DNA from 3 places in the Exiguobacterium sp. s78 genome. Region 1 is predicted to be linked to each of the others. Evidence: riboswitches for the same ligand, from Rfam matches in the RefSeq annotation. Region 1 holds a riboswitch; each other region holds the start of a gene.

Region 1 (3,276 bases):
GTTTTGCGACTTCGCGTTTTAACTCATCGTCTGCCCATAGATGTGCCACCTCTTCTTCCAGTCCGGATTCAATCTCGTTCGTCTCCGCGTCATGGAACGGATCCGTGAAGATTAACTTTTCCGTGATGTCGCACAAGTCTGGATTGTAGTACGTTCGGGCGACACGTTTCTTTTCAACCGGACCAAGCGCAAAGTCCGATGTATGGAATAACGTCCGAGCGAGATAAGAACCGATATGTTCCGCAAGCAACGGATACTGTTCACCTGCGAGTAAACCGCTTCGAACGATCGTCAGATGTGAAAGATCTTCCATGACCGTATACGCCTCTTCATGACTAGCATGAAAAACACGTGGCACGAACGGTACGGCATGCCGTGCGAATTCACGGAGTGCGGATTGCTCGATCCACGCTCGTTCGAGCGATAACGGCCAGCTCTCCCCGACGACCTTCGCATATGGTAATGCTTGTTTTAAAATCAAGCGATGTTCGCCTTCTCGAATCCGAAAGACGAGGTTGAGGTTCCCGTCGCCAATCTCTTCTGCTTCGACGGCTCCATCGCCGATCAGTCCTAATGTCCGAACACGATCAATCGCGTCCTGTTCTGTGAATGCTTTATATGTCATCTCAGTTTCCCCCTATGTGATACACGAAAAAGCGCCTCTTTTCGTCATCGAAAAGAGGCGCAGAAAAGTCACTGCGTCCTCTTATCTCTCAGACGAAACGTCTGTTGGATGTAGCACCGTGCCTAGTGGTCGGTTGCTGCGGCGTCATCGGGCCAATTCCCTCTGCCAACTCGCGATAAGAGTCGTATGTAGTTGTCGTGTGTGATATTGATTTGAATCTTACGCAATCGACTTCCTCGCTGTCAAATCGAAATCAAGCAGAAACGGACATCATTTTTAAGTCATCTATAGAAAGAGTATTTTCAAAAAAATAAATTTTCTAAAAATAGTTTGACAAGTGGCGATTCTCATGTAAAAATTGCAATTAGATTTCACAATTTCATCCAATTCTTATCAAGAGCAGACGGAGGGACAAGCCCTACGATGTCGCAGCAACCGACCTTTTGGCACGGTGCTAATTCTTGCAGCTACTAAGCTGACAGATAAGAGTCCACGTTCGAATCATTCATGGTCTCTTGTCGCTGACGAGAGACCATTTTTTTGTTGAAGGAGGAAAGACATGGCTTATATCACTGCTACTTATCAATTGACTGCCCGTGATCGACTCGAGCAACGCGCTGAACAACTCGCGCTTGGTCTGACAGTCGGTTCTTGGACGGAACTGAATCATCTCGAACAACAACAACTCGCCTCGTTCAAAGGGGAAGTCGTACATACCGAAGAGCGCGATGGCAAAGGATATATCACGATTCGTTATCCAGAACATAACGTGTCGCGCGACTTTTCTGCGATTCTGACGACCGTCTTCGGGAAACTCTCACTCGACGGTGAAATCAAACTAACAGAATTGCTATTACCCGATACATTTACGTCGGACTTTCCAGGTGCGAAATTCGGGATCGAAGGGGTCCGCTCCTTGATTGGTGTCGAAGATCGCCCATTATTAATGAGCATCTTCAAAGGAGTCATCGGACGGGATTTATCGTTCCTTCGTGATCAACTCGAAGGACAACTCGCTGGTGGGATTGACCTCGTCAAAGACGATGAGATCCTATACGACAATCCGTTGACACCGACGATTGACCGGGCACGAATCGGACGTGAGGTCATCGATGCTCACTTCCACCGGACCGGTAAACGTGCGTTATATGCGATCACACTCAGCGGTCCCGTCTTTACGCTCAAGGATCAAGCCAAGCGATTGATTGATGCTGGAGCGACCGCATTCTTGCTGAATACCTTCACATACGGACTCGACGTCTTACGCGAACTGGCGAGTGATCCGGAAATCAACGTTCCGATCTTCAATCATCCAGCATATAGCGGTGCGTTGATCGCTAGCCCGAATCACGGAGTCGCAGCTCCTGTCTTACTCGGCACATTACCGCGTGCTGCTGGAGCAGACTTGACGCTATTCCCGTCTCCTTACGGCAATGTCGCTTTGCCAAAGGATGTCGCCCGTGGCATCGCGGTCGAAGCGACCCGTCTCGGTCAGACGAAATCGATCTTCCCGGTTCCTTCAGCCGGTATTCATCCTGGACTCGTCGCTCAACTCGTACGGGACTTCGGTATCGATTCCGTCATCAACGCCGGCGGCGGCGTACATGGTCATCCGCAAGGTGCTGCGGCTGGTGTCATTGCTTTCCGCCAGGCGCTCGATGCGGCACTCGCAAATGAATCCCTATCGGCGGCAGCATCGCGTCATGAAGAATTACGGATCGCCCTTGACGCTTGGGGGATCAAGTCATGACCGTACGGATTCTTTGTGACTTCGACGGTACGGTGACGACGCAAGATAACATCATCGCACTCATGCAGGCATTTGCGCCAGCTAGTGACTTCGAACCGTTGAAACGCGGCGTACTCGACCGGACGCTATCGATTCAGAGTGGTGTCGGGCAAATGTTCGCACTTCTGCCGTCTGACGGAAAAACAGCCTATCTTGACTTTTTGTTGGAGCGTGCAGTCATTCGCGACGGATTTTCGGAGTTACTTCAGTACAGTCGTCGTCAAGGAATCGATTTTTCGATCGTCAGCGGTGGAATGGACTTTTTCGTCGAACCGATCTTAGCGCCATTCCTTGAACAAGAACAGATTTACTGTAACGTCGCCGATTTCAGTGGTCCATTCGTCCATATCGATTGGCCAAACGCCTGCGATGCCCATTGCACGAACGGGTGCGGCTGTTGTAAAACGTCCGTTGCCCGGGCATTGCGCAAAGACAATGACGTCATCATCGTCATTGGTGACTCGGTGACGGACTTCGAACTCGCGAAACAAGCGGATCGTGTCTATGCCCGTGATTATCTGATCACGTTGTGTGAAGAGAACGATATCGCCTATACACCGTTTGAGACGTTCCACGACATCGTTCATGATTTAACACGAGCGGAGGTGACAACATGACATTCATGCGACGGTATGAAGAGCTACGCGCCATCAAACAAGAGCTTGCGGCGCGCGATTGGTTCCCTGGTACGAGTGGCAATCTCGCCATTCGGACGTCCGGTGTCCCGGTTGAATTCCTTGTGACGGCAAGCGGAAAAGATAAACGGCAGACGACTCCTGACGACTTCGTTCATGTCGATGCGACCGGTCAATTGATTGGTGAGCAATCCGGGCGTCCTTCCGCTGAGACATTGCTCCATGTC
Region 2 (3,276 bases), on a different contig from region 1:
GGTACGTTCGAAGCACCAACGACAAGTGTCTTGTCGTCGTTGCTATCTGATCCTGATGATTTTTCGCCACATGCAGCAAGACTAATAGCTAAGACGGATACAGCAGCAGTACCTACGAATTTTTTCCAAGTTTTCATGAATGATTCCTCCAATATGATTAAGTTTCGAATTAACGTTTATCGATCGCGCGGATCAGCAAGTCACCAATGATTTGGATGACGAAGACGATCGCTAAGATTAAGAGTGTCGCAATGACGATGACATCGTTTTGAGAACGCTGGAATCCTTCGATGAAGGCCATGTCCCCAAGTCCACCTCCGCCGACTACTCCGGCCATTGCCGTATAACCGACAAGTGAAACGAGCGTAACCGTGATTCCCGAAACGATGGCAGGCAATGCTTCCGGGATTAAGACTTTATAGATGATCTGGAACTTCGTCGCGCCCATCGATTCGGCTGCCTCGATGACACCTTTATCGACTTCGCGTAACGCGAGTTCAACCATCCGACCGTAAAATGGTGCAGCACCGAAAATCAGTGCCGGTAATGCTGCCGTTGGTCCGAGGAACGAACCGACGATTGCTGTCGTAAATGGAATCAATAAGATCAGTAAGATGATGAACGGAATCGAACGGAAGACGTTGACGACCAAACTCAACACTGAATAGAACGCCCGATTCTTGAACAATAACTCTTCGTTTGTCGCATACAATAGTAAACCAATGATCAAACCGAGGACGAATGTCGAAACACCAGCGATTGCCGTCATATAGACGGTACTGCCTGTCGCTTCCCACACCATGTCCCAATCTAGATTGTCAAAGAATGAAATCATCGGTGATCCACCTCCACTTCAACATCACTGGCTTGAAGCTTCGTGATGACCGCTTGTGTTGCTTCTGTTTCCCCGATCAACTGAATGAACAGTGTACCGAGTGCCCCTTCCTGCGATTGACCGACGTTTCCGCCGATGATATTGAACAGGACCGGTGAATCCTTCATGACTTCCGCGAGGATCGGGCTTTCCGCTGTCGATCCGACGAACGTCAACTGAACGATTTTTCCGGTTGGGTACCGTTCGCGTAGTTTCGCGAACGTTAACTCGTTCTCCGACGGCGACGTCAATTGTTTGACGAATTCCTTCGTCATCGCTTGCTTCGGATGACGGAAGACTTCTGCGACCGGTCCTTGCTCGACGATTTTACCGGCTTCCATGACGGCGACCCGGTGACAGATTTTTTGAATGACGTGCATCTCGTGTGTGATCAAGACGATCGTCAGTTTCAGTTTTTCATTGATGTCGACGAGTAACTCAAGGATTGAGTCCGTCGTCTTCGGATCGAGTGCACTTGTTGCCTCGTCACATAAGAGAACGTCCGGGTTCGATGCCAGTGCCCGAGCGATACCGACACGTTGTTTTTGACCACCGGATAATTGTGACGGATAGGCTTTTTCGCGTCCGTCCAAACCAACGAGTTGGATCAGTTCCGCTACCCGTTCCTTGCGGTGTGCTTTCGGGAAGCCACCGAGCTCGAGTGGGAACATGATGTTCTCTTCAACCGTCCGTGACCATAGTAAGTTGAAGTGTTGGAAGACCATCGAGACATTCTTGCGGACGCCTCGTAATTCCTTAGGTTTTAGTGATGTCATTTCAACACCATCGATTTGGATCGAACCACTCGTTGGTGCTTCGAGCATATTCAGTAATCGGATCAGGGTGGATTTCCCTGCTCCGGAATAACCGATTATTCCAAAAATTTCACCGCGCTCGATTGTCAGATCGACATTCGCGACGGCTTCGACCGCTCCGCGCTTTGAGCGATAAATCTTTCCTACGTCTTGTAAACGAATCACAACTGTCCCTCCTAAAATAAAAAAAGTGCGCGCGTTTTAGAGCAAACGCGCGCACTTTTCAGTACACAAAACCATTTGCTCTCATCTCCCAGACTTTTGTCTGCTGGAATTAGCACCACTTCGGATTAGATCCGCGGTTGCCGGGTTTCATCGGGCCAGTCCCTCCACCACTCTCGATAAGAGTTTCGGTATTAAGTTTGTAGAATATATTCTGAATATTAGCAGGGGTTATTTTTGTTGTCAAACAGTTTTTTCAGAAACTTTTTCGAGGAACGTGAAAGCACGTGTTAAGTCTTCTTTCAAATCTTCCGCATCCTCAAGTCCAACTGAAATCCGAACGAGACCGTCCGTGATACCGAGTTCTGCCCGACGTTCTGCTGGGATCGACGCGTGCGTCATCCGTGCCGGAACGGAAATCAGACTCTCGACGGCACCAAGACTTTCAGCAAGTGTGAAGAAGTGTGTCGCCTCGACGAGTTTTTCTGCGTTCGCTGCTGAACCAACATCAAAGCTGATCATCCCACCAAATCCAGTCGCTTGTTTCGCTTGGATGTCGTGACCAGGATGCGATGCAAGTCCTGGATAGAAGATGTTTGAGACAATATCTTGCGCTTGTAGGAACGCAACGAGATCATGTGCTGTCTCTTCGATCGCATCCATTCGGATACCGAGTGTACGAAGACCACGGACGAGCAAGAAGCTGTCTTGCGGTCCAAGCACGCCGCCTGTCGAGTTTTGGATGAAGTGCAGCTCTTCGCCGAGCGCATCATCTTTGACGACGACAAGTCCAGCGACGACGTCCGAATGTCCGCCGATGTATTTCGTCGCACTGTGCAAGACGATGTCTGCACCAAGTGCGAGTGGTTGTTGATGATAAGGCGTCGCGAACGTGTTGTCGACGACAAGTTTAAGATCGTGACGTTTGGCGATCGTTGCGATTGCTTCAATGTCCGTTACTTTCAACAACGGGTTCGTCGGTGTTTCGACGTAAACGATCTTAGTGTTGTCTTGGATCGCTGCTTCCGTTGCCGCAAGGTCCGTCGTATCGACGAATGTCACTTGGATATTGAACTTCGGTAAGACGCGTTGCATCAAGCGGAACGTACCACCGTAGACGTCATCCGTCATGACGATGTGGTCGCCAGACTCAAGCAAGTGGAAGACGGCATGGATCGCTGCCATCCCAGAACCGAACGCAAAACCACGTGCGCCGCCTTCAAGATCCGCAATCAATCGTTCGATGCTCGTCCGTGTCGGGTTCGCTGTCCGTGAGTATTCGTATCCGTCCTTAAGTTGACCGATTTTATCCTGCTTGTATGTGCTTGTTTGATAGATCGGAGGTGTGACGGCTCCTGTTGCCCGGTCGACACCTGTTCCTCCATGAATCAATGCTGTCTTCTTACGCATGAGTTTCGTCCACCT
Region 3 (3,276 bases), on a different contig from region 1:
TCCTTGATTCCTTTTGCGACACCGCGCTCGTTTTTGTAGACAGCAGCCGTATCGATATGACGATAGCCGACACGTAATGCTTCAGCGACAGCAGCAGGTGCTTCTGTCTCTTCATCTACTTGCCAGACACCGAATCCGATTTGGGGAATCGTAATACCGTTTGAAAGTTTTGCGTATTGCATGTGTTACTCCTCCTCATAAAACGTAGTTTAGATTTGCTCGTTTAGTTTAGCATGAACGAACGAAGACGTCCGTTTCCATGCTCATGGAGGAATGAAATAAGGTAAAATAGAAAAGAATCGTGAGATTTAATCGTGTGTTAAAAGAGGGGGAGAAAAGATGGCTCAAAAGAATAAAAAGCTATCCAAATGTACTTGGCTTAGCATTGGCGCCTTGTTAGTAACGCAGGCAGTGGGTCTGTTTCTTAGTGCGCGAAAGTCAGGACGTAATCCATGGGTGTGGGGAGGCGCTGGACTCGTTCAGTTCCCGCTTCCGGCAATCGCTTACTTAATCTTAGAACGACAAGCGAAGCAGAATAAATAATAAAACAGGTCCAATCGTCGACGCGATTGGACCTGTTTTATGGTTACGAAGAAATTTTTTCTTGCTTCGTCGCTGTCTTCTTCATGCGTGGTAAGCCGAAGAAGATGGCAATTGATCCACAGACGAAGAGGAGGAACGGATAGAACAGATACGGAATCAGTTCCGGTGAAGCCGTTTTCGTCAATTCTGCTGCGATCAATAGTTGTGCTCCATACGGAATGATGCCTTGAATACCACAAGAGAAGATATCAAGGATACTCGCCGATTTTTTTCGATCGACTTCATACGTATCGGCGATTTCAGCTGCCAGTGGTCCAGCGACGAGAATCGAGATCGTATTGTTTGCAGTCGCGAGATTCGTTGCACTAACGAGTGCCGCCATACTGAATTCGGCACCACGACGCTGTGAAATCTTGCGTGTCAGCGTCTCTTTTAAGAAGGCGATTCCACCGTTGAACGTAATCAAGCTGACGAGACCACCCATGAGGAGCGTCAAAATGGAGATCTCCGCCATGCCCATCATTCCTTCAGACATCGAGAGGACGAAGCCACTCAAGCCGAAACTACCATCAATCATACCGATGATGCCGGTGAGTAACGTACCACCAATTAAGACAAGAATGACATTGACGCCAAATAGTGCAAGGACGATGACAGCGAGATATGGAATCAACTTGTAGAATTCAAATGCTTTTGCTTCGACGACGTCACCAGAACCAGAAACGAATGCGAGTAGGATGACCGTCAAAATAGCAGCCGGTAGGACGATCATGAAGTTCGTCCGGAATTTATCGCGCATGTTCGTTTTTTGGGTCCGGACGGCGGCAATCGTCGTATCCGAGATGAACGACAAGTTATCGCCGAACATCGATCCACCAACGACAGCAGCCGCTGCGATCGCAACGTTGATGCCTGTCGCTTCATGAATACCGAAGGCGATTGGCGCGAGTGCAGCAATCGTTCCAGTCGATGTCCCCATTGCCATTGAGATGAAGGCAGCGATGATGAACAGACCACTCATGAGGAGCGACGGAGGTAGGAACGTCAAAGCAGCATTAACGGTCGCATCGATGGCGCCGATTGCTTCTGCTGTTCCAGAAAACGTACCGGCTAGTAAGAAGATGAAGACCATGATCATGATATCAGGATTTCCGGCACCCGTTGCGATTCGTTCGACCGTTTGATTGATGGATCCTTTCGTCGTGATTGCAGCAAAAATCAAAGCGATCAGTGCGGCGATAAGGATCGGAAATTTGTAAAAGTCGTCATAGAAGATCCCGGCTCCGATGAAGAGAACTAGGAATACGACGAGGGGAAGCAGTGCCCATTTGTTAGGCGTGATCGTTTCATTCATTGTTGACACCTCGTTTCTCAAAGATACAAAAAAAGACCCCTTCGCAAGAAAGAAGGAGGTCTTTATGAAATAAAGACGCTCTTCTTATCTCTCAAGCTTTCGCTTGCTGGATTTGGCACAGTACGAATCAAATCGTCCGCTGCCGAAACATCATTGGGCCAGTCCCTCCGTTTCTCGCGATAAAAAGAAGTCATTCAATTGTTGTAAAACACGTTTCTTACCGTACCGCATTGAGTAACGCGTGTCAACTGTACTTTACTGAAGTGCCTTTTTCAATGTTTGGACGTTTTCTTCCATCAACTTGAAATAAGAGCTGTTTTGTTGCGCTTTCGTGACCGACTCTAGATTATGAATCGTCACGGATTCAGCTCCGATTTCTTTTTGGATGACACGTGCGACCTTTGGTGAGACCGTCTCTTCGAACGCGACGTATTTCAAATCATGCATCCGTGCTTCTTTCACTAAAGCGGCCAGTTGCTTTTGTGACGGTTCATCGGAAGGAGAAATTCCCGCAATCGGCAGTTGTGTGAAACCATATCGTTCTGCGAGGTAACCGTAAGCGGCATGCGTAACGAGAAGTTCTTTTTTCGATCCATCAGCGACAGCTTGTTTAAATTGTTCGTCCAATTCATCAGCTTGCTGATCGAACGCTTTTAAGTTTTTCTCGAATGTTGCTTTGTCTTTTGGTACTTCTTTTGATAAAGCAGTTGTAATCGAGCGTGCCATTGCTTTTGCGTTGACAGGATCGAGCCAGACGTGTGGATCGTATTTTCCATGGTCATGACCCTCTTCTTCATGCGCATGTTCATCCGTTGCATGATCATCGTGCCCTTCTTCTTCGTGGGCATGTTCGTCTTCACTATGCTCCTCTTCTTCATGTGCATGAAGTGTAGCATCCGATTCTAGCAAGTTGACGTCCTTACTCGTCTCGACGAAGCGGACATCCGTGCCTTTTAGACTCTCCTGGATTTTTTTCGAATACGGCTCGAGCGTCGTACCGGTTAAGAGGAACAAGTCGCCCTTAGCAATCTCGGTGAGTTGTTTTGACGTCGGCTCGTAAGAGTGGGGGTCTGCTCCAGGTGGGACGATCATCTTGACGTTGACTTGATCCCCTCCGATTTCGCGGGCAATAGCAGCCGTCGCGAACGTTGATGCATAGACTTCTGTCTGGGTTTTATCTGAAGTCGATGAATCGGTATTCGAACCGCAAGCAGCGAGAACACTTGCACTTGCGAAAGCGACTGTTAAAGCGGGAATGATTTTTTTCATTATATGATACCTCCATTATTAAAACGTAACTATTCCGATTTGGACTTTCTCACTATAGCGGAACGCTGGTGAAGCGTCAAGTACGAATACCGAGACGTTCGACTTCTTTT

The links. Region 1 has a riboswitch for S-adenosylmethionine ahead of KNQ18_RS13035 (2,3-diketo-5-methylthiopentyl-1-phosphate enolase). Riboswitches for the same ligand answer to the same signal wherever they lie in the genome.
Region 2: linked by a shared signal. The riboswitch ahead of KNQ18_RS02270 (methionine ABC transporter ATP-binding protein) and the one ahead of KNQ18_RS13035 (2,3-diketo-5-methylthiopentyl-1-phosphate enolase) in region 1 are both predicted to bind S-adenosylmethionine.
Region 3: linked by a shared signal. The riboswitch ahead of KNQ18_RS14310 (Na+/H+ antiporter NhaC family protein) and the one ahead of KNQ18_RS13035 (2,3-diketo-5-methylthiopentyl-1-phosphate enolase) in region 1 are both predicted to bind S-adenosylmethionine.

What each region holds. Positions count from the first base shown of each region.
Region 1 covers NZ_JACSNB010000002.1:315,324-318,599, reverse strand. The annotation lists gene mtnK (S-methyl-5-thioribose kinase) at 1-625, opposite strand, end outside; SAM riboswitch class I at 704-807, opposite strand; SAM riboswitch class I at 1,013-1,114, shown strand; gene KNQ18_RS13035 (2,3-diketo-5-methylthiopentyl-1-phosphate enolase) at 1,185-2,375, shown strand; gene KNQ18_RS13030 (2-hydroxy-3-keto-5-methylthiopentenyl-1-phosphate phosphatase) at 2,372-3,031, shown strand; gene KNQ18_RS13025 (methylthioribulose 1-phosphate dehydratase) at 3,028-3,276, shown strand, end outside.
Region 2 covers NZ_JACSNB010000001.1:457,410-460,685, reverse strand. The annotation lists gene KNQ18_RS02280 (MetQ/NlpA family ABC transporter substrate-binding protein) at 1-137, opposite strand, end outside; gene KNQ18_RS02275 (methionine ABC transporter permease) at 170-835, opposite strand; gene KNQ18_RS02270 (methionine ABC transporter ATP-binding protein) at 832-1,854, opposite strand; SAM riboswitch class I at 1,933-2,037, opposite strand; gene KNQ18_RS02265 (bifunctional cystathionine gamma-lyase/homocysteine desulfhydrase) at 2,095-3,261, opposite strand; gene KNQ18_RS02260 (PLP-dependent cysteine synthase family protein) at 3,254-3,276, opposite strand, start outside.
Region 3 covers NZ_JACSNB010000003.1:246,321-249,596, forward strand. The annotation lists gene KNQ18_RS14300 (aldo/keto reductase) at 1-182, opposite strand, end outside; gene KNQ18_RS14305 (hypothetical protein) at 340-543, shown strand; gene KNQ18_RS14310 (Na+/H+ antiporter NhaC family protein) at 587-1,897, opposite strand; SAM riboswitch class I at 1,979-2,083, opposite strand; gene KNQ18_RS14315 (metal ABC transporter solute-binding protein, Zn/Mn family) at 2,153-3,166, opposite strand.